3 regions of the Kurthia sp. Dielmo genome follow, and region 1 is predicted to be linked to each of the others. Evidence: riboswitches for the same ligand, from Rfam matches in the RefSeq annotation. Region 1 holds a riboswitch; each other region holds the start of a gene.

Region 1 (10,532 bases):
GATGGTACCGCCATTTATTTATCAATGGCCGCAATGTTTATCGCACAAGTATATGATGTACATCTATCCATTTGGCAACAACTTTATTTACTACTGATTTTAATGGTGACTTCTAAAGGGGCTGCTGGTGTAACCGGCTCTGGCTTTATTACCCTTGCTGCAACACTTGCCGCATTCCCAATGATTCCAGTCGCAGGGATTGCCCTTTTAATTGGTGTTGACCGCTTCATGTCAGAAGCACGTGCCATTACAAATATTATCGGTAACTCGGTAGCAACCGTTGTTGTTGCGAAATGGGAAAACGAATACGATCCGAAACAGCATGATGTCCTCGTCGCTGAATTAAAAGAAGAAAAGCGCTTGCGTCACGAACATGCTTAAGTTATAAATGGTCTTGCAAACATTGCAGGACCATTTTTTTGTTCGCAAAAAATCGTCAGATGCCCAAGGAGCGGCTTTTGGCTACGACATATTTTTTAATAAGTGTCATTCATATGTGTATGCACCTATAAATGTAATAAGCATTTGATTGAATGACGAAAAAACATATAGAATTACTAAAGCTAAGCAGATAACTACTATTAGTTTGTACAAGTCATTTGTAAAAACAGGCATATTTCGGTCCTCTAGCGGGGGTTTTTTGCGTATTTTAAGGCATAAAAGGGACATTTTCACACATAGCAAGCTGCATAAATGAGCTACACAGTACGGATTGTCGTTTTTTGAATAAATAATGTGAGATGCTCGTTCGTATAGTATTTCAAGCGCTCTAAAACGGTACTTTTTTATGCAAAATGAACCCTTAGAGACCCCTTTCTAGCGTAAAATGCCCTTTTTCGGGCGTTGAAAATAATAATGATTTTTGACGATGGCGTGGAATAACAGTTTTTGTTGACAGATTACGCGGTATCGTTAGTAAACGTTTTAAATTTTACCGGACCATTGTCCTGAATTGGCACATATTTTTAAGTATGTCGTAGCCAAAACCCGCTTCCTGAAGATTTCGTCCATTTCAAATGAAGCAAATAAAAAAGAGGATGGAAAAATCCATCCTCTTTTTAGCGACAAATGAGTCTTGCACGAATGAGTGCTACGGTAGTATCGCAAATGAGCGTACCGGAAATCCTGTTGCTTTATCAGGTTTTGCGACGATATTGAATATGACCGCGCCTTTAGCGGGTAATTGATCTAAATTCGTCAACAACTCAATCTGATAAGCATCTTGCTGTAACACATAAAGCTCTGCCTTGAGCGCTTTATTTTTATAAAATTCTTCACTTGAATCCGTATCAAATGTTTCATGACCGACTGCGCGAATGTGTCGCTCTTCAAATAAGAAACGGAGTGCTTCAACAGACCATCCTGGCGTATGAGCCACATCGTCTGCATCCTTATTATTAAATGCCTCGCTATCATCAATGCGCTTTGACCAATCGGTACGTAGTGCGACAAATGAGCCGCTATCGATTTCCCCGTACTGTTCCTCAAATGACAGGATTTCACGTACGGTAATCGTAAAATCAGGATTTTTTGCGACGTCTGTTGAAACGTCGATGACAACGAGCGGTAAGACAAGCTCTTTTAACGTAATATCATTTAAATAGCGGCCGCCTTCAACAAAATGAACTGGCGCATCAATATGCGTGCCATATTGTCCTGCAAAGGTAAATTGTTGTGCGAAAAAGCCTGCTGAATAATCGAATAACGTTTTCTTCTCAAGCGGCGAGAAGGCATTGAAGCGGGGGGTATCGGCACTAAAGCTATGCGTTAAATCCACCCATGTACGCTCCTTTAAAAGTGATAGTGCCTGTTGAATCGATTGCTGTGTGGTTGTCATACCTCATCTCCCTTTCGATTTAAGTAACAAAAAAACCTCTTCTCGATAAGAAGAGGTTGGTGTCGAATGGGATGCCGTTCTCTTCTCATCTTTTAGCAAATGATGCTACAGGAATTAGCACAGTACGAAATGTCTGTTGCTGCGTCTTCAATGGGCCAGTCCCTCCAACGCTCTTGATAAGAAAGTGATTTAGTTGTTGATACTTATATTAAAGTAATCCGCTAGGAATTGCAAGTATTATTTTGAAATTTCTGAAAAACGCGTTACTACTGCTTTATATTCCGCTTCGATGCGCGCAAATAATTCCGCCACAGTAGGCACATCATCAATCAAGCCAATGACCTGTCCAGCAAAGGCCATACCATTCTCCTCACCATCATGGATTAACCGGCGATTCGCTTGCCCGCTAATATGTTCCTTTAATGCCTCATAGGTCGGTGTCTGTTGCTCAATGGCTAAAATTTCATCCGCAAAAGCATTATGAATAACACGTGCAGGACCACCAATCGAACGTTTAACGACGACAGTATTTTGCTCTGTGCTATCGAGTAACAGTTGCTTGTAATAGTCCGAAGCATCGACACATTCCTTTGTAGCAATAAAACGCGTGCCCATTTCAATACCCTCCGCACCGAGCGCAAGTCCTGCCGCAAGACCACGACCATCCGCTAAACCACCTGAAGCAATAACAGGAATCGAAACCGAATCAACGACGCGTGGTGTAAGGACCGTTGTGCCTAAGTCATCACGTCCTAAATGGCCGCCGCCTTCTTGACCTACGACGATGACGGCATCGGCGCCAAGCTCCTCTGCCTTTTGTGCTTGGCGCACACCCGCCACAAGTACGAGCTTTTTAATACCCGTTCCTTCTAGCATCGCTAAAACCGTAGCGGGATTTCCACCTGTAATGGATACAACCGGCACTTTCTCGTCAATCGCTACTTGTATAAACGCCTCATAACCTGTTCCGTGCATCCCCATCGCAAAATTGACACCAAAAGGCTTATCCGTCAGTGAACGCGTACGCTTAATTTCACGTCGCAGTGCTTCCGGATTAGGTAAACTTAACGCCGTAACCTGACCTAATCCGCCCGCATTTGAAACCGCAGCCGCTAAATCAGCATAGGCCAGATAGGCTAGGCCGCCTTGAATAATCGGTAGTTGAATTCCAAAAAGCTCTGTAATCCGTGTGTTCATCGTCATTCCTCCATTTCAAAATACAAGTGGTAATGCCCCTCACAACGAGGGTTCCATGCAGCGTGACAATGTGGACATGTATCATGTGCTAAATAGGTCGCAATCGACAATTCTTCATGACAACGCCCACAAAGAATTGCCTTTTCATCCCACTCCATTTTTGTCCATCGCGTAATCGGGTGATCTGCTTCCTCCTCATGACATTGATAGCATGGATAATATGTATGACAGCATTTCATTTTGATAGCGATAATATCCTTTGCTGTATGATAGTGGACGCAGCGTGTTTGCTCATCTACAAGTTGACCACGAAGATTCATAATTGTCACTCCTTATAATAATAATACAATGATTGATACAAATATTGGAAATAAAATGCAATAACCATCCTTTTTTTGAAAAGCAAGAAGATGAAAATGTGTTCGATTAAACCCCTGTCGAAATCCGCGTGCTTCAATCGCAATGCTTAAACGTTCTGCTCGTGTAATGAGTGCTAAGAGTAGCGGAATCACTTGTTGCACTGGGCTATACAACCGTTGTCTAAACCGTTTTATTGTGATGCCTCTCGCCTGTTGACTTAGACGAATCCGTTCCCATTCTTCGATAATTAATGGGAAAAAGCGTAATGCCAGAACAATCATTAATGCCCATTGGCCAACAGGAATACGCCATTTTTCAAGAGGGCGCAACATTGTTTCAAGTCCAAGTGCAAGCTCAAGTGGTTTGGTAGTCGCTGTTAATAAAACGCCACTTAAAATCATCATTAAAAGCTTAAGGACATAATGTAGGCCCATTAAAAATCCTGCTAAATAGGTTATACCTGAAAACATACTATGATAAAGCAACGTCAGCAATAAAATTAGAAGTAATGGGCGTATTGAATGTAGCGCATAGCTAAAAGGGATTTGTGCAAAATGATATAACAAGCCGACTACGAATGCCGAAAAAACAAGTTGTATCCACTCGTGAATTTGGGTGAAACCGATTAATAGAAAGCTTAACCCTATTATTTTAGTCCGTGGATCAAGACGATGTAGAATGGACGTGCGTGCTACATATTGAATAACTTGTTCCATTAGGTATCGCCTCTTTCATAATTTGGATGAGTGCGGGCATTGAACGTGCGCGTGGCAGCGGAGATTGTAAGCGTTGTTCTATTAAGTGAAACATCGCAATAGGTGGTGGAAAATAAACTCCTTTTCGTTTTGGAACCTCAAAGAAAAATTGCTCCGTTTCAAACAGTTGAGGGGCTTCATCTTTAGCCATCAACAAAACATCATCTGCAAAAGTTAACACATCCGTTAATTCATGAGTAATCGCAAGAATCGTATGTCCTTGCTGTTGCCATTTTTTTCAAAATCGACAGCACTAGTGCGCGTTGCACTGGATCAAGTCCAGCTGTTGGTTCATCTGCTAGCAAAATAGTTGGCTCCATCATAAATACAAGAGCAAGTGCTAACCGCTTTTTTTGTCCCCCACTAAGTTGATAAGGCAACATCGGTAAAATAGATGCATCTAGCTGTACAAGATTTAACACTTCCGCTATCTTTGCATCTGTTTTTTCACGAGACCATCCAAAATGACGTGGAGCGAAACGTAATTCTTTCTCAACCGTTGACTCGAAAAATTGTTGATCTGCATGTTGGAATAAAAAACCTATTTTCCCGTCTAGATGAATATATCCTTGCTGTATCGGTATAAATTGTTGAATGGCTTGCAATAGCGTTGATTTCCCTGCTCCGTTTTCTCCTACTATCGCCGTCCATTTATTGTCAGAAAATTGAAATGAAGCATCGCGTAAAATAACATGTGATGAACGCTCTAGTGTAACATTCTTTAAAGTGATGGCCATATTTGTTTAACACACTCCTCATACGTTTGAATGCAAATCGGTAAATGACACGTTCTTTGAAATTCAATGATAAAAGGCATTGCGTATGTCGGATAATGTGCTGCAAATGTAGGTAAGTCTCCATCAAATACGATACGATGATTTTGCAAGTAACAAACGCGATTTGCAAATAAATATTCTTCAACAATATGCGTCGTCATAACAATTGTATAGCGTTTTTTTAATGTTTTTAGTAGCGTGTAAAAATCACTACGTGCATGGGAATCTAACATAGCGGTCACTTCATCTAATAGTAAAATTTTCGGGCGCATCGCTAGCACAGCTGCTAATGCAACACGTTGTTTTTCGCCACCAGAAAGCGTCATTGGATGGCGTTCTATAGCCCAGCGCATACCAACCTCATCTAATGCCTGATAAGCGCGGGCAGTCATTTCCTCGCGTGGCACTTGTAAATTTTCTAATCCAAAAATAACTTCATCCATGACTGACGTCGTAATAAACTGATCATCAGGATGCTGAAAGACAATCCCGATTTCCCCTGGCTTAACTGGATTACCTTCATACAGTATTTTCCCAGATTGTGGCGTTAAAAGGCCTGCAAGTAACGATAGGACCGTTGACTTCCCGCTCCCGTTCGCTCCGAGTAGGACGAGACAATCTTGCTCGTAAACGGTGAAGCAGAGATTCTCGATACCATGCCCTGGCGTATGATAGTATGTAGTGTTTTCAACGGTTAACACGGGGACCACCTCACCATGTGTGCAGCATAGCGCGTATACTTCTCACCATTCACGCCAAAAACTTGACCTGTAAAAAAATCTGTCCGTGCAACTAATTTTTTAACAAAGTAGGCTACATCGTCTGCTGACCCCACACGCCAAAAATCAGGGAACGGAATTTGTTGCTGTTCACTTTTCTGTTTATAGTAGGCAATTACAGGACGCGTCATATCAGTTAAAGCAGCAGGGGCAATCGCATTGACACGAATTTTTTCTGGTTTCCACTCTGCTGCTAACGTATAGGTCATCATTGTTAGAGCGCCCTTTGCTGCGCTATAGTTTAATTGTCCTCGTGAACCGAATAAACCAGCTGTTGAAGTCATAACAAGCACGTCACTCATTGGCTTTAATAACGGTTGTAAGGCGGTTGTGATAAGGAAAAAACTCGTCACATGCACATGAAAAACATGATTAAAGTCTTTTAATGTCATATTAGTCGCACGTTTATCTTTAGTATTTCCTGCACAATGAATAATTGCCGTTAATGTATCTGTATAGTGATTAATTTGTCGTAGCATCTCTTGAATTTCCAGTTCATTTGAAAAATCTGCAGCTAGACAGAGCGCTTGTGGAAATAAATCACGAAGGGGAGCAATCGATTGTTCAGATGATCCATGTAAAATTAAAGGCTCCTGCGAAAACTGTTTTGCAAGAGCGAAGCCGATGCCACGCGTAGCACCTGTAATAAAAATCATTCTGTCATTCCTCCTCAAATACTACATGCAAAACGAGTTGTTCTGCATTATAAGCGTGTATTTCTTTTTTTGTTAATCGTACAGTAATCACTGATGGAATAGGCACTGGATAGACAAATTGACATCGCATTGTTGTTGGATAAACCTCATAACGCTGTTGCCATGCGCCTTCTGCAAGTGCCATTAATAACATACCATGTGCAATTGGCTGCTCAAATCCTAGTTGTTGAGCGAAGGTTGCATCATGATGTAAGGCATTATCATCACCACTTAACGCCGAAAATGCTTGAACTTTTTGACGTGTAATTAGCCATTCCATATTTAATTATCCTTTCATCAATGTCATGACAACGGTTGCTACAACCTGTTTATTACGTGAGAGCGCAACCGTTAATTGACAGACAGTTTTTCCTTTTGACGTAATGCTTAAATGCTTATCTGTAATCGTCCAGTTATAAAATGTATCTGCATATAATGAAGTCATTTTTTCACATTGCTGTGATAAATGGATCCACCCTGTCGGAAATGCTTCTCCTAGTATGGTTGGTAATATACTTAACGGAATTTCTTTAGATAAAGGCATCCCCATTAAACGTTGATATCCTTGCACTTGTGAGAGGGAGGCATGCCATTCGTTCATCGCGTCACCAACATCGAGAGCCCCATCCCACCGCCAATTCCAAGAGTAGCAAGCCCACGTTGTCCTTTTTTTAATTCATGAACGAGACGCGTAATTAAAATAGCGCCCGATGCCCCGTATGGGTGACCAAGTGCCAATGCGCCTCCCCCAATATTGACAAGATGTTGTGGAATCTTTAATTGTTGGAGACAAGCAAGTACTTGTGAAGCAAACGCTTCATTAAACTCGACAATATCAATATCTGTCACTTGTAACTGCTGACGGGCGAGTAGTTTTTGTGTTGCTGGTACTGGACCCATTCCTAAAATATCCGGCATGACACCAGCTGCCGTAGCATCTACAATGGTCGCATAGGCGGTCAATTTATAATGTAGGCATGCCTCGTGTGACATTAACATAACAATTGCCGCTCCATCATTTAGGGGACAAGCATTCCCAGCAGTTACGGTGCCTTCTGGAAGAAAAACAGGATGTAAATGTGCTAATTTTTCAACTGAGGTATCCGCACGTGGACATTCATCAGTCATAACGCCTTGTAGTGGTAAAATCTCTTTGTTAAAGCGACCCGTTCGTTGACTCGTCACTGCTTTTTGATGACTTGAAAAGGCGTAATAGTCCTGTGCTTCTCGCGTAATTTGATAACGTGCTGCAACTTCTTCGGCAGCTATGCCCATATCAGGGTCTCCGTAAGCAGCAGGGGTAAAAGGAGCCCGCGTATAGAGCGTAGGCATTGCCCCAGGTCTTGTCGGTTGAACCATTTTCCAAGGAGCGCGACTAACACTTTCTACACCACCTGCTAAAATTATTTGTGCTTGTCCACTTTTTATTGCTTCAAAGCCACGCATAATGGCTTCTAGTCCAGAACCACATTGCCTGTCAATTGTGACACCGGGAACGGTTACAGGAAACCCTGCTTGTAATAGGCTCACACGTGCTACGTTACCGCCAGGTCCTACTACATTCCCTATCATTACATCGTCAACTAATGAAGCATCGCCTACCGTATCTTTGATAGCCTGCTTTAATAACGGAGCAACTAAATCACTTGGCTCAAGGGTATGAAATTGCCCCCCGGCCCGCCCAATTGGTGTACGTTTTGCCCAAACAATCACAACTTCTGACATAGAAATGCCTCCTTCATTTTTTGACGTGCGATTTTTCCACTCGTCGTATAATAAAATCGAGGGACGGTCACGATTTCTCGAGGAAATTTATAGACTGCTAAATAGCGCGTACAATAATGTTTTAACGCATCATATGTCAGTGGCTGGTGGCTCCACTGAATCAAGGCCACCACTTTCTCTCCCCAATAGCGATCCTCTAGCCCACAAACCATCACTTCCTCAATCGCCAGATGGTTAGATAATAACTGCTCAATCTCTTCTGGAAAAATATTTAAACCACCAGAAATAATACGATTTTTTGCCCTACCTTTAATGGTAAGATAGCCTGTTTCATCCACCGTTACAATATCTCCTACCTTTAGCCAGCCATTATGAAAAATTTCAGCAGTAGCCTTTGGATTGTCTACATAACCACTAAAAATCATAGGGCTTTTAATATAGAGAAGCCCTTCCTCAACTTCACGAAAGGCTTCATCACGAATTGTATAATCAACCGTAGGAAAGAAGCGGCCAACCGTATCAGGCTTTGTTCCGTCAGAATAGCTAATATAACTTGCTTCAGAGGAACCAAAAAATTCATATTGCGCAGTATGTGGAAAAATCTTCGCCAGTCGTTTTTTGGAATCATCTTGCCATTTTGCACCAGAACTAACAATGGCATCAATCGTAGCTTGAAGACCGGTCTGTACCATTGCTTCAAGCATTGTGGGTACGACAAATAGCGCGGTATTCGGATATTTTTGACACGTCGTAAGAACCTGTTTGGCATTAAATTTAGTTTGTAAATGAATGGTCTTTCCTTCAACAAATGCTTGCATCGCCGCAAATAGTGTCATCGAGTGTACAAGAGGCCCAGGGGCACAGTAATGCTTCGTATTTTCAAGAGAAAAAGCTTTCGCTGTTACACGAAAGCTTTCCATCCAAGAGAGATGCGTCCGTTTATAGGCTTTCGGCATGCCTGTTGTACCCGAAGTAAACCCGACAAAAAGAGATGATGCTTCTCGTAATTCGTATGTATCATTTGGTTGTTCATTTAATGGAGCGGTAATAATACAGTCTAACAAATGATTTTTGAGAATTTCTTGTTTCTCATGCGCACTCCATTTCGGATCGAGTAGATAAGGTACTACCCCTGCAGCAACTGCACCTAAAAATGTTTTAAGAAAGTCATAACCATTGGGCATATCAAGTGCAACCTTTTTCTGCTGTGAACATTGAAATGTATGTGCTATTTGTGCGATATCTCGCTGTAATGTCTGATAATCAATTTTTTTATCCCCCATTACGATAGCGATGTTTTCTTTAGGTTGTCCCAAAATAGGTGTTATACAATGCATATCATCCCTCCTTTTTAATGATTAATGCGTTCGTACGACGTGTCGTAAAGCAACGGTATTAATTGGACTAACAGCTTTTAGTTGGACAGCGACAACCGCAGCAAGTACGGCTTTTATACAGTCACCTGGTAAAAATGCTAAGCCACCCATTAATGCCCCAACAATTGATGTATGTGTAATCATTGCCATAATAGGTGCGCCAACAATATTAATGAAAAGCACCCCGAATACAAGCGTAACTCCAATAACTTTCCAAAGATTTAATGTCGACCATGCCTTTTCAGTGAAATATCCGATGAAAAAGGCGGCGAATGGCCAACTCAAAATATAACCGATTGATGGGCCCATTAACGCGCCAATTCCGCCACGTCCGCCCGATAGTAATGGTAGGCCAAGTGCAACGAGTACAATAAATAGCACCATACTAATTGTCCCTATTTTTTTACCAAGGAAACACCCTGCTAAAATTACGCCAAATGTTTGAAGTGTAATCGGTACTGGAATAAAACCAAGCGGAATTGGTGGAATCATTCCTAATACCCCTAGTAATGCCGCGAATAACGCCGCGTAAACCATTTCTTTTGTTGTCATTTTCCTATCCCCTTTGCAAGAATCTAAAGTAATCATACAAGGTATTGCATTTTTAGTAAACATAAAATTTTAAATGGTTAACTCAAATAAATGCAAAAAGTAGCGAAATAGCGAAAATAGACTAGATAAGTCAACATAAAATAATACAAAGTTAACTAAACTGAAAAATTTAGCTATTTTCATATGCGATATATTGCATAAACCAATAAAAAATACCCGTCATTTTAACGGTAATATGCTAATAGAAAACGCTTACAAGCTAACTGAGGTAAATTGTCAGAAAATTATAGAAAATTCAATATTGACGGACAATTAAATTCTTTCTATACTAAAAACACTTAAAACAAGCGCTACTTACTTCTTAAAAGAAACGTAGTCGAAGGGAAATGATTTTATGAAAGATTTTTTTAGTAAACTTCTTACAGGCATGAGCCTTGGGATTGTTGTTTGTTTAATCCCTAACGCCCTTGTCGGAGAAAT
Region 2 (10,532 bases), on a different contig from region 1:
GATGCGAAACAAGCAGTTATCGGTCTTGTAGCAGAAGGGTACCAAGCACCTACACGTGAAAAAGTACCAGTAGTTGGCGAGACCGGTTATGCGGCGTTACTACTTGGTGCGGAGGGCTTGAAAAACTCAGGCTTTGCATCGACTTACGATTTAGAAATTGCGAAGAAGCTAGCGTATGTATTAGCAGGTGGACTTGTTCCATACGGCACGCTTGTAGATGAGCAGTATTTATTGGATTTAGAGCGTGAAGCATTCATTAGCCTCGTACAAAATGCGGCGACACAACAACGTATGCAGCACATGCTATTAAAAGGTAAACCGTTACGTAATTAGTTTTCATATAATAAGGGGGATTCGCTTATGCGTGAAGCAGTAATTGTTGCAGGTGCCAGAACACCTGTCGGTAAAGCAGGAAAAGGGTCATTAAAAACAGTTCGTCCAGATGATTTAGGGGCATTAGTCGTAAAGGAAACGCTAAAGCGCGCGAACTACACAGGGGATATTGATGATTTAATTATCGGCTGTGCGATGCCGGAAGCGGAGCAAGGCATGAATGTAGCGCGTAATATCGGTGCGCTAGCAGGACTTCCAGATACGACGCCAGCACAAACGGTCAATCGTTTCTGCTCATCAGGGCTACAAACGATTGCCAATGCGGCAGAGCGTATTATGCTTGGGCATTCAAAAGCCATCATTGCAGGTGGTACGGAATCAATGACAATGGTGCCGATGATGGGCCATGTCGTACGTCCAAATGTGACATTAGCAGAGGAAGCACCTGAGTATTACACAAGCATGGGGCATACAGCGGAAAATGTCGCGGTGAAATATAGCGTATCTCGCGAGGAGCAAGATGCCTTTGCGGTACGCTCACATGAAAATGCGATTCGTGCGATTAAAGAAGGTCGTTTCGATGAGCAAATCGTGCCAGTGGATGTTGTACAGCGCTATGTTGATGACAACAATAAGCCACAGGAAAAACGCTTTGAATTTAAAATGGATGAAGGGATTCGTCCAGGAACGACAGTGGAGACATTATCGAAGCTACGTCCAGCCTTTAATGTGAAGGGTAGCGTAACAGCGGGGAATGCTTCACAAACGTCTGACGGGGCAGCGGCTGTTCTTGTAATGGACCGTGAATATGCAGAGGAACAAGGCATTGCACCATTAGCGAAATTTTTAGGATTTGCGGTCGGAGGGGTGCCACCGGAAATCATGGGGATTGGGCCAATTGTTGCGGTTCCCAAAGCGCTTGAAATCGCGGGCTTAAAGATCGAGGATATCGACCTTTGGGAAATCAACGAAGCCTTTGCTTCGCAATCAATCCAAGTCGTAAAAGAGCTTGGTATTGATATCGAGAAGGTCAATGTAAATGGTGGTGCGATTGCACTTGGTCATCCACTTGGCGCAACGGGCTCGATTCTTTCATTAAAGCTGATTCATGAATTGAAACGTCAAGGCAAAAAATACGGTGTCGTAACGATGTGTATCGGCGGCGGTATGGGTGCTGCGGGCGTCTTCGAAGTTTTATAAATCGTATTTGTCGCTTATTTTCACAGGGGAGAATTATTTAAATCGGGGAGGAATTTACGATGACAGAACATACAGCAAACATTATTAAAGGTGGTAGCTTTTTAACAGAAGACGTGGACATTAACCGCGTATTTACGCCAGAGGATTTCACAGATGAGCATAAAATGATCGCAAAAACGACAGAAGACTACGTGAAAAACGATGTCTTCCCGTTGATCCCAAATTTAGAAAATCACGAGTTCGAGCATTCAGTAAACCTACTGAAAAAAGCGGGTGAGCTAGGCTTATTAGCAGTAGACGTACCAGAAGAGTACGATGGCTTAGGGCTTGATAAAATCACATCTGCCCTTGTAACAGAGAAGATGGCTGTTGTTGGTGGCTTCTCCATTACACACGGCGCACATGTGGGGATTGGGTCTTTACCAATCGTCCTATTCGGTAATGATGAGCAAAAATCACGCTATTTACCGAAGCTTGCAACGGGTGAATTAATCGCGGCATACGCATTAACAGAGCCAGGCTCAGGTAGTGATGCACTTGGTGCGAAAACGACTGCACGCTTAAATGAAGCAGGTACGCACTATGTATTAAATGGTGAAAAGCAATGGATTACAAACTCAGGCTTTGCGGATGTATTCGTTGTATACGCGAAAATTGATGGTGAAAAATTCACAGCGTTTATCGTAGAGCGTGAATTTGCAGGCGTATCAACTGGTGCGGAAGAGAAGAAAATGGGGATCAAATCATCTTCTACACGTACGCTTATTTTAGAGGACGTAGAAGTGCCAGTAGAAAATTTACTTGGTGAAGTAGGTCGCGGCCACATCATCGCGTTCAATATTTTAAATATTGGTCGCTACAAATTAGGCGTAGGTACAATTGGCTCATCAAAACGCGCATTAGATATTACGATTCAATACGTTAATGAACGTAAGCAATTCAATACACCAATTTCTTCATTCAACTTAACAAAGGAAAAATTAGCGAATATGGCGGCACAAATCTATGCCTCTGAATCATTAATTTATCGTACAGTTGGGTACTTTGAGGACAATATGGGTCAAATGAGTGATGAAGAGAAAAAAGACGGTAAAAAGATTGCAGAAGCGATTGCAGAGTATGCGATTGAGTGCTCAATCAACAAAGTCTTTGGTTCAGAAGTACTTGATTATGTAGCGGATGAAGCGGTGCAGCTGCACGGTGGTTACGGCTACATGGCAGAATACGAAGTAGAGCGTATTTACCGCGATTCTCGTATCAACCGTATTTTCGAAGGAACAAACGAAATCAACCGTTTAATCGTTCCAGGTACCTTTATGAAGAAAGCAATGAAGGGCGAATTACCGCTTCTTGAGCAAGCGCAAGCACTGCAGCAAGAAATCTTAGGTATGGTACCAGAAGAAATCGCAGACGAACCATTAGCACAAGAAAAATATTTAGTGAAAATGGCGAAAAAAGTGGCGTTACTTGCGGCAGGGACAGCAGCGCTTAAATATGGTAACAAGCTAGAAGATGAGCAAGAAATTCTTGTGAATATCGCCAATATCGCGAACCAATTATTCGCGATGGAATCAGCGGTATTACGTACGCAAAAAGCGATTGACCGCGATGGTGCAGACAAAGCGGCTCAAAAGCTATTGTATACAGAAATCTTCAGCCAAGATGCCTTTGAAACAATCTTAGCAGAAGCGCGTGATACGCTAGTGAACTCATCATCAGGTGACAACCAACGTATGATGCTATCAGCACTTCGTAAATTTGGTCGTTATACACCGAAGAAAACGATTCGCCTAAAACGCCAAGCAGCAGAAGCATTAATTGCAGCTGAAAAATTCATCGTGTAAGTGACTCGGGTATGGAAGTAAGAGGCCTTACCCGAAAGACAACTACACAATACTCCCATATTACTGTAGGCCATGTAAATAAAGAGAAGGGTAGATGCAGTGGGTGCGTCTATCCTTTTTCTTTTCGTATTTGCAAAGGCTTTCAAATGTCTATACAATAGAGGAAACGAGAAGGGGGTACGCATACAAAATGGCGATTCAGTTTTACCATTATCCAAAATGTACGACATGTAAAAAGGCGTCAAAATGGTTGAAAGATGAAGGCATCGACTTTACGGCATATGACATTACGACAGACACACCGACGAAGGATGAGTTACGCAAGTTTTATGAACTAAGTGGGCTTCCATTGAAGAAATTTTTCAACACATCTGGCATGAAATATCGTGAGTTAGGATTGAAAGATAAGCTTGCTGATATGTCAGAAGACGAACAATTAACACTTTTAGCGTCAGATGGTATGTTAATCAAGCGTCCTCTCACTACGGACGGTAAAAAAGTAACTTTAGGCTTTAAAGAGCAGGAATTTGTCGAATCGTACAAATAGTGTCCATTATGGACGACCAAAAATCGCTTGAAATGCTGTTGCAACAAGATGTATGACCTTTAGAAAGTTCGGAATTACCCTTGTCAACACGCGGAAAACGTGACACAATAAAGATGAAATTACATAAACGGAGGGAATAAACAATGAGCGTTCCAACAAATTTACGTTACACAGAAGATCACGAATGGGTTAAATTAGAAGATGGTAAAGCAGTAATCGGTATTACTGAATTTGCACAATCAGAACTTGGCGATATCGTATTCGTTGAACTACCAGCAGTAGGCGATGAAATCGGTGCTGGCGAATCATTCGGTAGTGTAGAATCTGTAAAAACAGTTTCTGAATTATACTTACCAATCGCTGGTAAAATTCTAGAAGTAAACGAAAACTTAGAAGATTCTCCAGAGCTAGTAAACGAATCGCCATACGAGCAAGCTTGGATGGTCGTTGTTGAACCTGCAAATGAAGCAGACGTTGAAAGTTTATTAACTGCAGAACAATATCAAGAAGCAATCGCTGAATAATATTAGCATCACAAAGAGCTACCTCAACTGGGGTAGTTCTTTTTTGTGTAGAGTGCATGCGCTGTGGTATAACTAAAGTAGAAGACGGGGAAGCTTGTGGAGGTGGCAGAAATGGTGACAGACAAGGTGTTAATCGTTGAAGGAAAGCAAGATAAGCTACGCATTTTGCCCATACTAAATGAAGTGGTCGAAATTATTTGTACGAATGGTACGATAAGTGAGGACCGACTAGAGGAGCTACTTACACCTTATGAGGACAGTGACTTATATGTGTTTTTTGATGCGGATGAGTCCGGTGAGAAAGCGCGAAAGCTCGTGCAGCATTATTTTCCTCATGCCGAGCATTTATACACGCGACGAACGTATAAGCAAGTCGAGCATACACCGCAAAATTATTTAGCTTTCGTGCTAGCAGCAGCTGATTTTCAAGTGAATCCCGCCTATTTAATACGATAAGGAATGACATGTAATGAAAGAATGGTCTCGCGAAGAATGGGAGCAAGAACGTACAAAACATGACGTCACGGCTTTTTATTTATATACGCCAATGTGTGGCACATGTGCAGTAGCGTCTAAAATGATGGACGTCACAGAGCAGGTATTGCCACAAATCCCAATGGGGAAGGCAAATCTAAATTATATGGAACAAATTGCATACGATTATGAGATTGAAAGTGTGCCATGTCTACTAATTTCAGAGAATGGGCAAGTGCGCGATAAAGTATACGCATTTCAATCCGTACCAAATTTGTATGAAAAAATTTTAAATAAGTCATTGACGTAAAAATATCAGAGTGTTAAAGTAGAAACCAACAATAAAATAAAAACTTATGTCGTTACTCTTATTTAGAGAGGTGGAGGGAAGTGCCCTATGAAGCCCGGCAACCGTCGCAGTATGTGATATGGTGCCAATTCACGCAAAGTCATTACTTTGGGAGATGAGAGAACGGTTTGACACGATACGTTAAACCCTTCTGTTGCTCTAAAAAACAGAAGGGTTTTATTTTTTTAGCAGTTTAAATTGGACGACGACAAAGCATAGTATAATTGTTGGAATTTGAATAATCAGAGAGTTCAAAAGTTTTAGAACAAGGTGGAATGACAGTGATTCAGTTAGATAATGTTTCAAAACAATACAAAACAGCGAATGGTTCTCTAACGGCTGTCGATAATGTGAGTTTAACAATTCAGGATCGAGAAATCTTCGGCATTATCGGATACAGTGGCGCCGGAAAAAGTACGATGATTCGTTTACTTAATGGTTTAGAAAAGCCGACATCAGGCGACGTGCTTGTCAATGATGTCAATATTTCAAAGGCACGCGGCAATGCACTACGCAATGCGCGTCATCATATCAGCATGGTGTTCCAACATTTCAATTTATTATGGTCACGTACGGTAGCGGAGAACATCGCATTTCCACTTGAGATTGCGGGAGTGAAAAAGGATGTGCGTCAAAAGCGTGTAAAAGAATTGATTGCACTTGTTGGCCTAGAGGGTCGCGATGATGCGTATCCATCGCAGTTATCAGGTGGTCAAAAGCAGCGTGTCGGCATCGCCCGCGCGCTTGCTAACAATCCAACTGTGCTGCTTTGTGATGAAGCAACCTCTGCACTTGACCCGGAAACAACGGATGCGATTTTAGACTTACTAGTGAGCATCAATGAAAAATTAGGCTTAACAATCGTGCTGATTACGCATGAGATGCATGTTATTCGTAAGATTTGTCATCGTGTGGCGGTCATGGAGAAAGGGAAGGTCGTTGAGCAAGGGAATGTTCTTGAAGTATTCCAAAATCCACAAGCACCGATTACAAAACGTTTCGTGACGCAAGCAACGTCAACCGGTCAAAAAGAATCGGTCGCACAAATGCTAGAGGATTACCGCGAAGGACAGTTAATTAAATTATTTTTTGTAGGCGATCAAACAGAGCAGCCTGTCATTACAGAAATTATTCGCAAGTTTGCGGTAGACGTCAATATCGTCCACGGTAATATCTCACCGACGAAGAGTGGTCCGTACGGCACGTTAATCGTCCAGTTGACTGGTTCAGATGCTGATGTCGCAGCTGCGATTCAATATTTAGAAAATAAGGGTATCAAATCGGAGGTGATTAGTGATGTTGACTAATTTATTTCCGAATGTAGAATGGGACCGAATTTGGGAAGCCACACTGCAGACTTTATATATGACAGCTGTTTCAACAATCATTACATTCATTTTGGGATTAGCGTTAGGAATTGTGTTATTTTTAACAAGTCCCTATCAGCTATGGGCAAATAAACTAGCGAATTGGATTACGGGTGCGTTTGTGAACGTCTTCCGCTCGATTCCATTTATCATTTTAGTTATTTTGTTAATTCCATTTACAACATTTTTATTCGATTCGATTTTAGGAGCCAATGCCGCATTGCCAGCATTAATTATCGGTGCTGCGCCATTCTACGCACGTATGGTATTAATCGCTTTACGTGAAATTGATAAGGGCGTAATCGAAGCAGCACGCTCAATGGGGGCTAAAACCTCTACAATCATTTTCAAGGTCTTAATTCCAGAAGCGTTACCAGCATTAATTTCAGGTATTACGGTAACGGCGGTAGCACTTGTTGGATACACAGCGATGGCAGGAATTATCGGAGCAGGTGGTCTAGGTGATTTAGCCTTCGTGGATGGCTTCCAACGAGCTCGTACAGATGTAACGTTTATAGCAACTATTTTAATCTTAATTGTCGTATTTATTATCCAATTTATTGGTGATTTCTTTACAACAAAAATTGATAAACGATAACGCAATTGCGTATCAAATATAAAGAGGGAAAAGGGGATTTTATATTATGAAAGCGTCAAAAAAATTAGTAGCAAGTTTATTAACAGCATCATTAGCACTTGGTTTAGCAGCATGTGGCTCAGACGACAAATCAAGTAGTGATTCAAAAGAAACAACAATTAAAATCATGGCGTCAAACACACCACATAAAGAAATTTTACAAAAAGCTGAGCCAATTCTTGAAAAAGAGGGCGTAGATCTTGAAATCGAAACAGCACAAGATTACATTATTCCAAACAAAGCATTAGCTTCAGGCGATATTGACGCAAACTATTTCCAACATATTCCATACCTTACACAACAAATGAAAGATAATAAAGACTATGATTTCGTCAATGTTGGTGGTATTCACATCGAGCCAATCGCTATCTACTCTAAAAAATACAAATCATTAGATGAGTTACCAAAAGGTGCGAAAATTATTATTTCGAAATCAGTAGCAGATCAAGGTCGTATCTTAACACTTCTTGAAGCAAATGATTTAATCAAATTAAAAGATGGTGTGGATAAAACAACCGCTGAAATTAAAGATATTGCAGAAAATCCAAAAGAGTTAAAAATCGATCCAGCGGTCAATGCTGAAATGTTAGTACAAACGTACAATAATTCAAAAGATGCTGACGCAGTCGTTATCAACTCTAACTTTGCAATCGATGCTGGTTTAGATCCGAAGAAAGATTCAATTGCCATTGAGGGTGATGAATCACCATACGTAAATGTAATTGCCGTTCGTAAAGAAGATAAAGACAATGAATCAATCAAAAAATTAGTCGATGTCTTACATTCTAAAGAAATTCAAGAATATATTACAGAAGAATGGGGCGGCTCAGTCGTTCCTGTAAGTAAATAGAGCATAAAAAAGAGGCTGGGGATTAACCCTAGCCTCTTTTTTTATGCCTAATAAGCGCTCCAGCCAGCGTCTGCTGCTAGTGCAACACCATTTACTAAATCAGATTCATCCGATGCTAAGAATAGCGCAATATTTGCGACATCGTCGACTGTACCGGCACGTGGCATTAAGTTTGTTCCACGAATCGCTACTTCCATGCCAAATTTATCGATATGGTCCATGTTTGCCGCAAAACCTGTTTGGATTTGTCCAGGTGCAATCGCATTACAACGGATCCCTTGAGGGCCGTACTGCGACGCTACGTTCTTTGTCATGCCGACAATCGCATGTTTGGCCGCTGTATAGCCTAAGCCGCCACGACCGCCAAATAAGCCTGAAATCGATGCCATATTAACGATTGTTCCTTTACCGCGCTCTATGAAGTGAGGTAATACTTTACGAATACCACGCATCACGCCCGTTACATTAATATCAAAAACGCGTTGCCAAACCTCATCTGTCACATTACCAGCAGCCTGCATATTGTCGCTCACACCGGCATTGTTTACAAGAATATCAAGTTGACCGAAGTGGCCGATCGCATCGTCAATCATGCGCTGTACATCTTCCTCGACTGCAACATTCACCTTCACGCCAAAGGCTTCGTGACCTGCTGCTTGTAGTTCCTTAACAGTATCTGTTAACGCGGCTTCGTTAAAATCTGCAATGACGATTTTTGCGCCTTCCTCTGCAAAACGTTTCGCGATTTCTTTGCCGATGCCGGCACCACTACCTGTAATTAATGCCACTTTATTGTCCAAACGATTCATGTATAAAACCCCTTTCAAAGTGCTTTCGCAAGTAGTATAACGCAAAATATTTTAAAGTTAAAATAAAAAGCATTGCGTGTTTCTTCTATTATATTGTAATTATTGGAAACGCTTTCTTTTCTGTGTATAAAAAATCCTTCTGAGCAGTTGTTCAGAAGGATGTTGATTAACGGAATTGTGTAAGACGTGAGAAGAAGTTGCCGACGAAGTCTAAGAAGATTTCCTCGGACGGGGCAAGTTCACGCGTACTTGGGAAAATGACACCGACATTACGTGTAAATGGTGGCTCGATAAGTGATAGACGCACCGTACGTCGTGGTGTCGCATCATAGAATGCAGATTCAGGTAGTAGCGTAATGCCGATACCCGCGGCCACAAGACCTTTTAAGGCATCCATGTCCTCTCCCTCGGATGAAATATTTGGTGTGAAGCCAACTGATTTACAGGCGTCAACGACTACTTTATTTAAGATATAATCCTCAGGGAACAGCACAAAGTTCTCATTGCGTAAATCACCAAGCTGAATTTCCTGGCGCTCCGCAAGTGGGTGATTTTCAGGGACAAGTGCAGAAATATTTTCGGTAAATAAAATTCTTGTATTAATTAATTCATCTTTTTGCGGTACGGGACCAAGAAAGGCGAGATTGAGCTCGCGATTTTTCACGGCATTAATTAAAAAGCGGTAAGACCCTTGTCGCAGATGGAATGATACATTTGGATGCTCTTTTTTAAATGCCGAGATGACGGTAGGTAGCAAGAAGCTTGCAAGGCTCGTCGGGAAGCCGATTTTAATCGTTCCTTTCTCAGGGTCTAAATATTCATCCACTTGTTTTTTGGCGAAATCGATCGCTTTTAACGCCACAATGGCATGTTCTAAAAATACATGTCCGATGGGTGTTAATTTGACGTTACGGCCGATGCGTTCAAACAATTCAGCACCTAATTCAGACTCCAAATTGGCAATTTGTCTGCTGACGGCAGATTGTGCAACATGTAAATTTTCAGCAGCTTCTGAAATATGTTCGCGTTCAGCAACTGCCACGAAATAGCGTAGTTGTCGTAATTCCAAGGCATGTCAACTCCAATTTATCTATTTTTTAGATTGATTCTATATAAAGTATATATTGTTTGCATTGATTTGTGAATTTAAAATAGATTCACGAGGGAGGGATTTTTATGACGTTTCAAAATATTCAGAAAGAACAAGGGCTATATCATCCAAGTTTCGAACATGATGCATGCGGGATTGGATTTTATGCGAGCTTAAAAAATGAACCAACACATGACATCGTCGTGCAAGGTTTAGAAATGCTTTGCCGCCTAGACCACCGAGCAGGACGTGGTAGTGACGGTAAAACAGGGGACGGAGCTGGGCTAATGGTTCAGATTCCAGATACATTTTTCCGTCAGGTCACAGAATGGGCATTACCACCGAAAGGCGAATACGGTGTAGGTCAGTTCTTCTTTACAGCAGATGACGCTGAGCGACGACAAATTGAAGAAAAATTTAATGCCATCATCACCGAGGAAGGCCAAGAACTTATCGGGTGGCGTACTGCTCCGACAAACGCTGCATCTTTAAGTGATACAGCGAAGAA
Region 3 (10,532 bases), on a different contig from region 1:
AGAAATTCGTTGAGAAGAAATGGGAGGGCTCAATGCCGCTTCTGTATAATTTCTACGGTGAGGCAAGCTGGTTAGTACCGGTGCTTGATTCAAATGGCTTCTTACAAAACTACTACATCGTGTCAGCAGCAAATCCTGAGATTGCCGTAACAGGCGCTACACCAAATGAAGCACTGCGTCAGTATAAAACCGTGCTAAGTCGTACTGGCTCATCAAGTACAGTAAATGGTAGCTCATCACAGGAAGAAAAAACAGCGACAGGTAAAGTGGTACGTGTCTATAAAGAGCAAAATGGTGACTTCACAAATGTTTCCTTCTTATTAGATAATGGCGATAACTATATCGTGTCAACGGAAGTCGCACCGCTTGCGGTTTATTTACAGGAAAAGGATAAAGTAGAAGTAACGTATATTAATTCTGCAGATGTCTTCCTACCAGTAAAAGAATTAAAAGTGGATAGCTTACTAGAAAAAGAATAAACAAAAAGAGGTTTTGACATACGTGTAAAGCCGCTCCTGTGAGCATAAAAAAACCGGAATCGCGCTGTGGCGCGGTTCCGGTTTTTCATTGCGAACGCGAAAAAAGGAAAAGACGTGTTTTGTCCGAGTCTCTTTTTTAATGCGCTTATTTCCACGTAAAGCCTTTTGAAGCTAAGAAATCCTTCATATGTGGACGCTGTTGTTTCACTAAGTAATCGGCCATTTGACGTGTCCAGTTTTCATTCTTTTGGTTGGCATTACGGTTTAAGTAATAGTTATTTAAGTCTTCATCATATTGAGATAAAAGCGCATCATACTTTTCAACATCATAGCCATTTTCGTGGACGATAGCATCGATTGGTAGACGTGGTTTTGAATCATTTGTTTTTGTCGGTGTACCAAGTGTCATCGCAAACATTGGGAACACGTACTCAGGCAAGTTAAATAGCTCGCTAATTTCTGCGGCTCCCGTACGTGCACCACCGATATAGCAAATGCCATAGCCTTCTGATTCAGCGGCTACAACGAAGTTTTGTGCGAATAAGCCAACATCATTGACACCAACTAAAATATTTTCGGCCGTATCTGCCGTAATATCGACACCGTATTTTTGACCAGCGATTTGTAGGCGCTTGAAGTCGACGCAAAATAGTAGTGAGGCGCCAGCAGTTTTAAATTGGAAGTCATTTTTTGAAAGCTCGCCGAGTTTTTGTTTTTTCTCTTCATCGGTCACATAGATGACGCTATAGGCTTGGACGAAATGAGAAGTGGCTGCCATTTGAGCGGTCTCTAACATTTCATATACTTTTTCTTTCGGAATTTCTTCGCCTGTATATTTACGCACCGATGTGTGATTGCGTAATTGCTGTTGTACATCATTCATTAAAAAAGCCCCCTATATGTAAGTTTGTAAATCCAGTTTAACTATAACGGATTTTGCCATTTAGTGGCTACCAAAAGCGCTTTGAATTTATGAAAAAAGAGCGCTCATTTTTGAACGCTCTGTTGGTCGGTTTATAATAAGCCAAGCCATTTCCAGTAGGTTGCGCTGAATAATAATATGAGTAAATAACCGGCAATTGTAAGTGGAATCCCTGACTTTAAGAAATCTTTGACTGTAAAGGCGCCTGTACCATAGGCTAGCATATTTTGCGGGGCACTTACTGGTAACAGGAAACCAAAGCTAATAACAAATTGTTGAATTAAGACAAAGCCGATAGCATCTGCAGGGAGTTGAATCGTTGTTGTGAGTGCGATTAAAATTGGAATGAGCGCAGACGATAAGCTCGTTGCACTCGCAAAGCCTAAGTGAATCAAAATATTAAAGGCACTTACTAGCGCAATTGTTGAAAGAATTGGCATATGTTCAAGGCCAAGTGAACCAAATACAGTGGAAGATAACCACTGAGCTCCCTGTGTATCAAGCAGTACAGTACCAAGTGCGATACCGACTGCAAAAACAATAATTGTACCCCATGGAATAAGTGCTTCAACAGACTTCCAGGATTCGAAGACACCGATTTTTGGTGTTAATAATAATGCAATCGCAAAAATTGTGACTGTTGTTGTATCGAATTGATGAAGGCGACCTTCTGTTGACCAGAAAAATAACAGTAGTAGTGAAATGACAATTAGACGAATTTCAGTAGCTTTTAATTTACCTAATTCATCGAGCTGCTGTCTAATAACATCCTTGCCGCCTTCAATGACATTTGTTTCAGGTTTGATAAGCTTGATCATCACGAAAAATAAAATAACGGACATAATGAGTGAGAACGGAGCGGCATAAAGGAACCATTGACTCCATGACACATCAACATTAAATTCTTTATTAATAAAGCTGAGTGCAACCATGTTTTGTGCGGCAGCGGTTTTAATACCGACATTCCAGATGGATACGGATTGGACGGCTGTAATAACGAGTAATGCGGCAAGTCTACTATTTTTAGCAAGTCCAAATGCAGCAACCATTCCGAGTAAAATAGGTACAACAGCGCCAGCTCGTGCGGTAGCACTTGGCACGAAAAATGCTAAAATAATTGATACTAAAATGGCGCCAAAAACAATGTTTTTTGTTTTAGTACCAACAATATTTAAAATCCATAATGCTAAGCGTTTATGCAGGTTTGTCGCTTGCATCGCTGCTGCTAAAAACAGTGCAGCGGCAACGAGGGCAACAGCAGAATTAGAGAAGCCTCCTAAAATCATTTTTAAGGCACCAGCAGTTGTATACGTAGCAGAAGGGTCTTCAATTGTTGGCGCAAAGCCAAGTGAAATTGCTGTAATCGCAATAATCATTGCGGCGCTAACTGGATAGGATACAGCCTCTGTCACCCATAAAATAACGGCAAATGCGAGGATGGCAAGACTGCGTTGACCAGCAATTGGGACATCGCCGTTATTCGGAAGAAATGTAATGATAATGAGAGTAAGAAACGCTAAAGCAATCCATAATCCTTTTAAATTCTTTTTCTCTTTTTTTTCAGACATAGCATATAACACCTTCCTTTTACTTACAATTATAGGCTGTTTAAGGGATGTAATTTTGTGCAAAAGTTAAAACTTTCGTAACAGCAATCGTTAACGAGCGAAAGAAGTGTGTTTTTAGCGGATATGTGCATATATTTCTTATAAAGACAGTAAATTTTAAAAAATTAGAAAATTCTGTTGACGCGTATGTGTAAGTTCGTTATACTGATGTACAATCAGATGGAACAAAAAAATCATATACCTTTATCAAGAGTGGCGGAGGGAATAGGCCCTGCGATGCCCGGCAACCAGTATTTTTACTACGGTGCTAAATCCTACAGATTGAATCGGATCTGAAAGATAAGGGGAGGACTATTGCTTATACAACCCTCTTCTTATGAAGAAGGGTTTTTTATTTTTCCTTCTTTCTCCCGATGTTCCATCGAAAAATTTTAGGAGGAAATGAATATGACAGAATTTCAAAAAGAAACAATCGCAATCCACGGTGGCCAAACGCCAGATCCAGAAACAGGTGCTATTGCAGTACCGATTTATCGTACAACGGCCTATAAGTTTAATGACTCTGAACATGCGCGTAAGTTATTCGCATTAGAGGAGCCGGGGAATATTTATTCTCGTATTATGAATCCAACAGTCGATGTATTTGAAAAGCGTGTCGCACTTCTTGAAGGTGGCACAGCAGCAGTAGCGCTATCATCAGGTATGGCGGCCATTGCGTTCTCGATTTTAAATATTGCGCGTGCGGGGGACCATATCGTTGCAGCTAATAGTCTATATGGTGGTACATATAATTTATTCGCCAACACACTGCCTCGCTACGGCATTACAGCGACCTTTGTAGATGAGCGTCATCCAGCTGAGTTTGAAGCAGCGATTCAGGAAAATACAAAAGCGATTTACGCTGAAACAATTGGGAATCCAAGTCTTACCATTGCTGATTTAGAAGCATTAGCAGACATTGCACATAAGCATGATATTCCATTAATTATTGATAATACATTCGCATCACCAATCGGTTCAAATCCAATCGAATTCGGTGCAGACGTAGTTATTCACTCTGCGACAAAATGGATTGGTGGCCATGGTACAACGATTGGTGGCGTTGTTGTCGACGCAGGTAAATTTGATTGGACGCGTGGTAAATTCCCAGATTATACAGAGCCAGATGCTTCATATCATGGGATTCGTTACGGTATTGATGCAGCGAGTGCCGCCTTTGCGACGCGCCTTCGTGTCATTTTATTACGTGATTTCGGTCCGACATTAAGTGCAGATGCTGCATTCAACTTTATTCAAGGTTTAGAGACGATTCATTTACGTGTACCTCGTCACAATGAAAATGCCGCAAAAGTTGCTGCATTTTTAGACGGGCATGACAAGGTAGAATGGGTTCGCTACAACGGTCTTGAAACGAGTGAAAATGCTGCACTTGCAAAAAAATATTTAAAAAATGGTGCCGGCTCCGTATTAACATTTGGTATTAAAGGGGGACGCGAGGCAGGTCGTCAGTTAATCGATACAGTTGAATTATTCTCACATGTCGCAAATGTTGGCGATGCGCGTTCACTAATTATCCACCCCGCATCGACAACACATCAGCAACTAAGCGCAGAAGAATTAATTGCTTCAGGCGTGCCTGAGGAACTTGTGCGTTTATCGATCGGTTTAGAAAACGCCGATGACATTATTGCAGCGCTTGAAAAAGCATTCGCAAGTATTTAAAAAATCAACTCGGCTCATTCGCCACCAACAGAAAAAATGGCTAACTCATTCGTTTGTCCATTGAACACTTTGTGACCGCCTAGAGGAGACAATTGTCCATTGAAGAAAGAATTTTCTTGAAATTATGCACCTTATCGTCTAAACTAAGTATAATTGTTTCTAATGAAGGAACATTTGTACTCTCAGTAAGTACAAAAAGAGCGTTTAGAAGAAAAAGCATTTGGAGGCGAACAAATATGACATCAGTCAAGGCAGCAATCTTAGGTTTCGGTACGGTTGGACAAGGCATTTACAACATCGTTCATGAACGTCGTGAGCATTTCAAACAAACGTTAGGCGTAGAAATTGAAGTCGCAAAAATTTTAGTGCGTGACGCATCAAAAGTACGTGAAGGTATTGATTCTTCACTATTTACAGAGTCATTTGACGATATTTTAGCGATTCCAGATTTAGAGGTCGTGTTTGAAGGTATTGTAGGTGAGGACCCAGCGTATGGTTACTTAGATCAAGCGATTGAAAAGGGATGTCACGTTATCACAGCGAATAAAGTGATGTTTGCACGATACGGTCAAGAACTACAATTAAAGGCCAAGAAAAAAGGTGTACAAGTAGGCTACGAGGCAACGACGGCGGGCGGCGTGCCTGTTATTAAAACGATGCAAAACCTACTACGCGTCAATGAAGTAAAACAAGTGCAAGGCATTTTAAATGGCACGTCAAACTATATCCTAACGCAAATGCGCGCAGAGGAATTACCGTTTGATGTCGCGCTAAAGGCCGCACAAGATTTAGGCTATGCGGAGGCTGATCCACATAATGACGTGTCGGGTGAGGATGCATTCCGTAAGCTCATGATTCTTTGTGCACTAGCATTTGGTGAGCAACCTGATTGGAATAAAGTAGAGGTTGTAGGTATTGATGGTATTTCATCTGAACAGGTAGAAGAGGCAAAAGCACAAGGATTACGCTATCGCCACGTAGCAGATGCGTATCGCGACGAGGCAACGGGTGAAATTATTGCTAAAGTAGGCCCACAGCTTGTTGGAGCGGATCATCCGCTATATGCGATTGATGACGTCAACAATGCGGTAACCCTTGATACAAACTATATTGGCACATTAACAATGGTTGGACCGGGTGCAGGTATGTATCCAACAGCTAGTGTCATGATGGAAGATTATGCAGATATGTTAGCGAAGCCTGAAAAAGCAGTATCTTTAGCTTAATACAATAAAAAAGCGTGTGAGAGGGTTTGTCGAATTACCATCTCACATGCTTTTTTAATCTTCATCTTTAATATCAATGTCCTCTGGAATCGGCGTTGCCTTCCAAATGTCGATTTCATGTTTTAATTGTTCAAGTTGTTCAAAATACGTCGTGAATTGTTGGCTATTAATTAAAAATTGTTCGCCATCATAAACAGAACGAATACGACCATGCAGCACATAGCGCATGACTTGTGATTCTGACATATGAATATCTTTTGCCGTTTGTGCTACGGTTTTGTACATATGTGTGCACCTTCTTTTCTATGAGCAATTATAACGAAAAATGAAAAGGCTTGCATTAGATCTTTTATAACGTGTTTTTTACAAATGACAATGGATTTAATGTTAACGTAAGCGTTTTGTCATATAATTGAAATTTTAATCCCGTATACTAGCAGTAAGTAAAAAACGTACGGGAGGGTCCGCTATTCATGTCTATTAAATCACCGACAAAAGGTGCTTTAGTTGGTTCTGTATTTTCGCTAGTTTTGGCTGGTTTCAGTATGCTGTTTTGTTCGCAACAACTATTTAATTTTACGTCACTACAACACGTTACAAACTTTGTGATGAACTTAATTCCATAAGTAGAACGATAAAGCGCTATTTTCAGTGGATAGAAATAGCGGTCCGAATAAATGAGTAATGTGCTTTACTCAATTGAAAAAAACGACGCTGTGTGTTGATCGCAGTGTCGTTTTTTTATGTTATAGGTCTTGCCAAGCTTTGATAGCACGTACAGAAAAACTAGCCTCATTTGCTAAATGATAATAGCTAACAGCTTTTTTATAGTTTTCTAATGCTTCATACTTTTCAGCTAATACAAGCGCATATTTCTGAACGTTGCGATCGTCTTTGATGGCACTAAAATGCTGAATCGCGTTTTCTAAGCAATACGGTTTAAAATCATCCAGGTCATGAAGCATTGGATAAATATGAAAATGAAAGTGGTAGCTGCGCGCTTCATCTTCTAACCCGTACTTATTAATTAACGCAAGGCCATAATTACACCATTTTGTAATTTGCTCGGTTTGATTAACCTTTGAATATTCTTTTACTAGGGAATGAATTGTAATCAATTGCTTCATTGGGTCCTTTTTGTTTTTTAAGCTTTGGCGATAATAGTGAATTGCACGCTTAGACTCTTGCATACGTGCATATGTGTAGCCGATATTTTGCAGTAACTGACCATAATGATGTTTTTTCGCGAGCTGCACAGCGTAGTCATAGCCGGTATTTAAAAATTTTAAGGCGTATTCATAGTTGCCGAATTGTAGATTGATTAAGCCCAAAAAATTATAGGTCTTTAAAATCTGCTCATGCGCATGATTATTTAAGAAAATATCAAGTGCTTTTCGTGTACGAGAAAAGGCATTACCATGTTCGTACTGACGAAAATGAATTTGCCCTTCAAGTACTAGTAATGTGGCGTACTCTATTTCTTCAATTGTGTCTATATTCATCACTTTAAAGGCTTTAAAAACAGCTGATTTTGCTTCTTCAAATTTATTTTGCTTAAATAGAAACTTAGCATAAATCGCATGGTATAAAAAATTTTGATACGGTGTGAAGTTGTCTTTAATTGCTAAAAGTCCATTAACGAGAGGCTGCACATTCTCGAGAGGCTCTTCTGCAATAATTGAAAAATAACATAAATATAAATTTGTTGTATAAAAGTTTTGTGGATTTTTTAACGAAATTGGTGTGCTATAAAATGTATTGTACGCAATACGTGCATGTTCTTTTGTTTGAATCGATAAAACAGCATGGTAAGCTGTTTGAATATTATGCATAAAGGTCTGTTCATCTATTTCAAATAAGGAATCTTGAATATCAAGGCGTTTAAATAAAGCATTCTTGATTTCTTGTTTTGGAACGACATGATTTTTTTCGATTTTACTAAGATAGGAAGTAGAACAAATCCCTTTTGCAAGCTGTTGTTGTGTCATATGGCGTTTGAGTCGTTGCAATTTGATTTTTTGCCCGATGTTCAAATGAAAACCCTTTCTATTTAAATTAGGATGTCCTTATAATAGCGAAAAATGGCGGTTTTTACTATTCGAAAAACTCATTTTTACAAAAAAACATCCTGTAAAAAATAGGATACGACTTTTTAGAGAAAATTAGGGTGCTGAAAAATAAAAAAGCAGCCACAGGAGCAGCTACTTAATTCACTAAATGATGTGAGAATGCATACACAACGGCTTGTGTACGGTCTTGCACCTCGAGTTTAGAGAGGATATTACTAACATGGGTTTTAACTGTTTTTAAGGCGATGAAGAGTTCATCGGCGATTTCCTGATTTGTCATACCACGCGCCATTAATAACAGCACCTCAGATTCACGCTCTGTTAAATCTTCATGTAGTTCACGCTCAGGCTGACGCATACGCTGCATCATTTTCGTTGTAACTTCCGGCTCTAATACCGACGTGCCATCAAATGTTTTTCGAATAGCGTCTGCGATACTTTTCGCGTTGGTCGTTTTTAAGATATAACTAATCGCACCTGCTTCAAGTGCAGGGTATACTTTATCATCATCTAAAAAGCTTGTGACGACCATAATTTTCGCATCGGGCCATTGCTTAATAATTTCAGCCGTTGCCTCAGCGCCCGTCATAATGGGCATCACCATATCCATTAAAATAATATCAGGGCGAGTTTCGAGCGCCTTTTCAACAGCTTGCTTTCCATTTTCTGCCTCAGCGACAACTTCCATATCTGGCTGTGCTTGTAAGTAAGCGGACACGCCAATACGGACCATTTCATGATCATCGGCTAATAATACACGAATCATGTCGTTTCCTCCTGTTCGGTTGGGATTTGAACTTCGATAATCGTGCCTTGATTAGGGACAGAGACGATTTTACATGTCCCGCCAATTTCGATGGTGCGCTCCTCGATATTACGTAAGCCGTACGAGCCACCATGTGTGTCATCATCTAATTCAAAGCCGACACCATTATCTTGCACGCGTAAAATGACGCGTTTATTGCGTTCGACTAATAATAAATCAACCTCGCTTGCTTTTGAGTGTCGTAGTGTATTCGATAACGTTTCTTGCGCGATACGAAAGACATGGTCCTCAGCACCTTTTGGTAATGTTACTTCCTCGATGCGTTCATGAATCGTAAACAGTACCTTTTGACGTAATTCCATTAATAAATCGTTCATGCCCTCTGCAAGTGTTTTTCCTTTTAAGGCAGCAGGGCGTAAATGGAGCAGTAGGGCACGCATTTCGAGCTGTGCCTGCTGCACGATTTTTTCCGTTTGCTGTAGCTGCTTTGCAGAGGTTTCGTTTACATCAATGGTTTCATTAATTGCTGATAACAGCATCGAAGCGGCGAATAACTGCTGGGATACGGAGTCATGTAATTCACGTGCGAGGCGCTGACGTTCTTGAATAACTTGTTCCTCAATCATCGCTTCCTTCGCTTTCGCATCGTCATTAATTAAGCGTTGTAGACTTTTTTTCTGTGTCTGAATTAATTCTGCAAGCTCCGCAATTTGTGCGGTTTGTTTGCGTGGTAATACACGTTTTTTCGGTAGTGCCGCGCTATTTCTTAGTAGCTGATCTAGCATTTGCCCATACGTGTAATCACGCTGCTGCGTGAGTGAAATCGACCAGAATGAAATAAATAAGCTAAGGGCACTAAAGATGATGGCTAGCCATACAGCATACGATAGTTCTAAATATTTCTTTTCGAGTAAAATAAGGAATCCTTGCGGCGTATGCCAAAAGAAAAAGCCAATGAGTACAAAGGTTACTGTGAATAATAGAAGAAACGCGATAAAGCGCATAATGAGTTTTGTCATTTTCGTACAACCTCCAAGTCGCCAAGGAATGTTGAAACGGTAATAATTAATTGCTGCGGTGTATCGATTTTAGCCCCGTCTTGTAGCATAATCGATTCATTAAATAATCGATTGTATTGATTGTCAAAGGCATGAACTTCACCAAATAATGTGTTGAAATGAATGCGTACAGGAATTTCATACGGCACGTAGACGGTTGTTTTACCAAAGCCTTGGCGCACATTAATAAGTGACGTATCCTTCGGTAAAATCGTAGAAGTCGTATCGATAATAATATCGCCTGCCGCATTTTGAATGTGCACATCACGCCATTCATATGATTCCATTGTATTCATTGAATCAAATGCGATAACAGGATTACTCTTCGTATTTGCCGCGCCTTTATAGCTTGAAAAATCAAACTCTACTGGCTCTTTACGCATCATTTTAAAGATGACGTATCCTAAAATGGCGAGGACGATAAGACGCATGCTCCACATGGATATAAGTACGAGCACAATAATACCGGCGCTAATCCAAAAAATCGTGCGTTTCTTTTTCTTAATCGCAAAAATCACGCCAAGTACGCCAAAGAATGCGAAGAAAATATTGCCATTCCCAAATAAAAATCCTTCTACAAACATCAGCATGAGTGCAACAAGAAAGAAAATCGTAAATGTATTTGTGCGCTGTGTCATCGTAAGGTCCCCTCCTTTTTTATGTATAGTAGAAAGCAGAAAAACGCGCAATTGCGCGACTTCCTGCTTTCAAGTGTATAATAT

Evidence for each region. A riboswitch is a leader RNA that binds a small molecule or an ion and turns the genes downstream of it on or off. The one in region 1 is predicted to bind S-adenosylmethionine.
Region 2: linked by a shared signal. The riboswitch ahead of KTHG_RS17425 (methionine ABC transporter ATP-binding protein) and the one ahead of KTHG_RS05620 (cyclase family protein) in region 1 are both predicted to bind S-adenosylmethionine.
Region 3: linked by a shared signal. The riboswitch ahead of KTHG_RS00590 (O-acetylhomoserine aminocarboxypropyltransferase/cysteine synthase family protein) and the one ahead of KTHG_RS05620 (cyclase family protein) in region 1 are both predicted to bind S-adenosylmethionine.

Annotation. Positions count from the first base shown of each region.
Region 1 covers NZ_HE578957.1:130,240-140,771, reverse strand. The annotation lists gene KTHG_RS05625 (dicarboxylate/amino acid:cation symporter) at 1-381, shown strand, start outside; gene KTHG_RS05620 (cyclase family protein) at 1,091-1,837, opposite strand; SAM riboswitch class I at 1,920-2,020, opposite strand; gene KTHG_RS05615 (NAD(P)H-dependent flavin oxidoreductase) at 2,075-3,040, opposite strand; gene KTHG_RS05610 (CHY zinc finger protein) at 3,037-3,354, opposite strand; gene KTHG_RS05605 (energy-coupling factor transporter transmembrane component T family protein) at 3,367-4,110, opposite strand; gene KTHG_RS05600 (energy-coupling factor ABC transporter ATP-binding protein) at 4,341-4,886, opposite strand; gene KTHG_RS05595 (energy-coupling factor ABC transporter ATP-binding protein) at 4,871-5,626, opposite strand; gene KTHG_RS05590 (SDR family NAD(P)-dependent oxidoreductase) at 5,620-6,360, opposite strand; gene KTHG_RS05585 (MaoC family dehydratase) at 6,365-6,679, opposite strand; gene KTHG_RS05580 (hypothetical protein) at 6,686-7,000, opposite strand; gene KTHG_RS05575 (thiolase family protein) at 6,997-8,124, opposite strand; gene KTHG_RS05570 (AMP-binding protein) at 8,109-9,461, opposite strand; gene KTHG_RS05565 (biotin transporter BioY) at 9,483-10,052, opposite strand; gene KTHG_RS05560 (PTS sugar transporter subunit IIC) at 10,447-10,532, shown strand, end outside.
Region 2 covers NZ_HE578962.1:138,287-148,818, forward strand. The annotation lists gene KTHG_RS17390 (3-hydroxyacyl-CoA dehydrogenase/enoyl-CoA hydratase family protein) at 1-333, shown strand, start outside; gene KTHG_RS17395 (acetyl-CoA C-acetyltransferase) at 361-1,533, shown strand; gene KTHG_RS17400 (acyl-CoA dehydrogenase family protein) at 1,593-3,377, shown strand; gene KTHG_RS17405 (arsenate reductase family protein) at 3,568-3,924, shown strand; gene gcvH (glycine cleavage system protein GcvH) at 4,068-4,448, shown strand; gene KTHG_RS17415 (toprim domain-containing protein) at 4,560-4,904, shown strand; gene KTHG_RS17420 (thioredoxin family protein) at 4,918-5,232, shown strand; SAM riboswitch class I at 5,288-5,393, shown strand; gene KTHG_RS17425 (methionine ABC transporter ATP-binding protein) at 5,553-6,578, shown strand; gene KTHG_RS17430 (methionine ABC transporter permease) at 6,568-7,236, shown strand; gene KTHG_RS17435 (MetQ/NlpA family ABC transporter substrate-binding protein) at 7,283-8,125, shown strand; gene KTHG_RS17440 (glucose 1-dehydrogenase) at 8,173-8,934, opposite strand; gene gltC (glutamate biosynthesis transcriptional regulator GltC) at 9,101-10,003, opposite strand; gene gltB (glutamate synthase large subunit) at 10,111-10,532, shown strand, end outside.
Region 3 covers NZ_HE578956.1:17,521-28,052, forward strand. The annotation lists gene KTHG_RS00575 (membrane protein) at 1-479, shown strand, start outside; gene nfsA (oxygen-insensitive NADPH nitroreductase) at 625-1,362, opposite strand; gene KTHG_RS00585 (SLC13 family permease) at 1,494-2,969, opposite strand; SAM riboswitch class I at 3,210-3,315, shown strand; gene KTHG_RS00590 (O-acetylhomoserine aminocarboxypropyltransferase/cysteine synthase family protein) at 3,417-4,691, shown strand; gene KTHG_RS00595 (homoserine dehydrogenase) at 4,928-5,917, shown strand; gene KTHG_RS00600 (hypothetical protein) at 5,972-6,202, opposite strand; gene KTHG_RS21025 (hypothetical protein) at 6,391-6,543, shown strand; gene KTHG_RS00605 (helix-turn-helix transcriptional regulator) at 6,664-7,950, opposite strand; gene KTHG_RS00610 (response regulator transcription factor) at 8,123-8,752, opposite strand; gene KTHG_RS00615 (sensor histidine kinase) at 8,749-9,771, opposite strand; gene liaF (cell wall-active antibiotics response protein LiaF) at 9,768-10,448, opposite strand.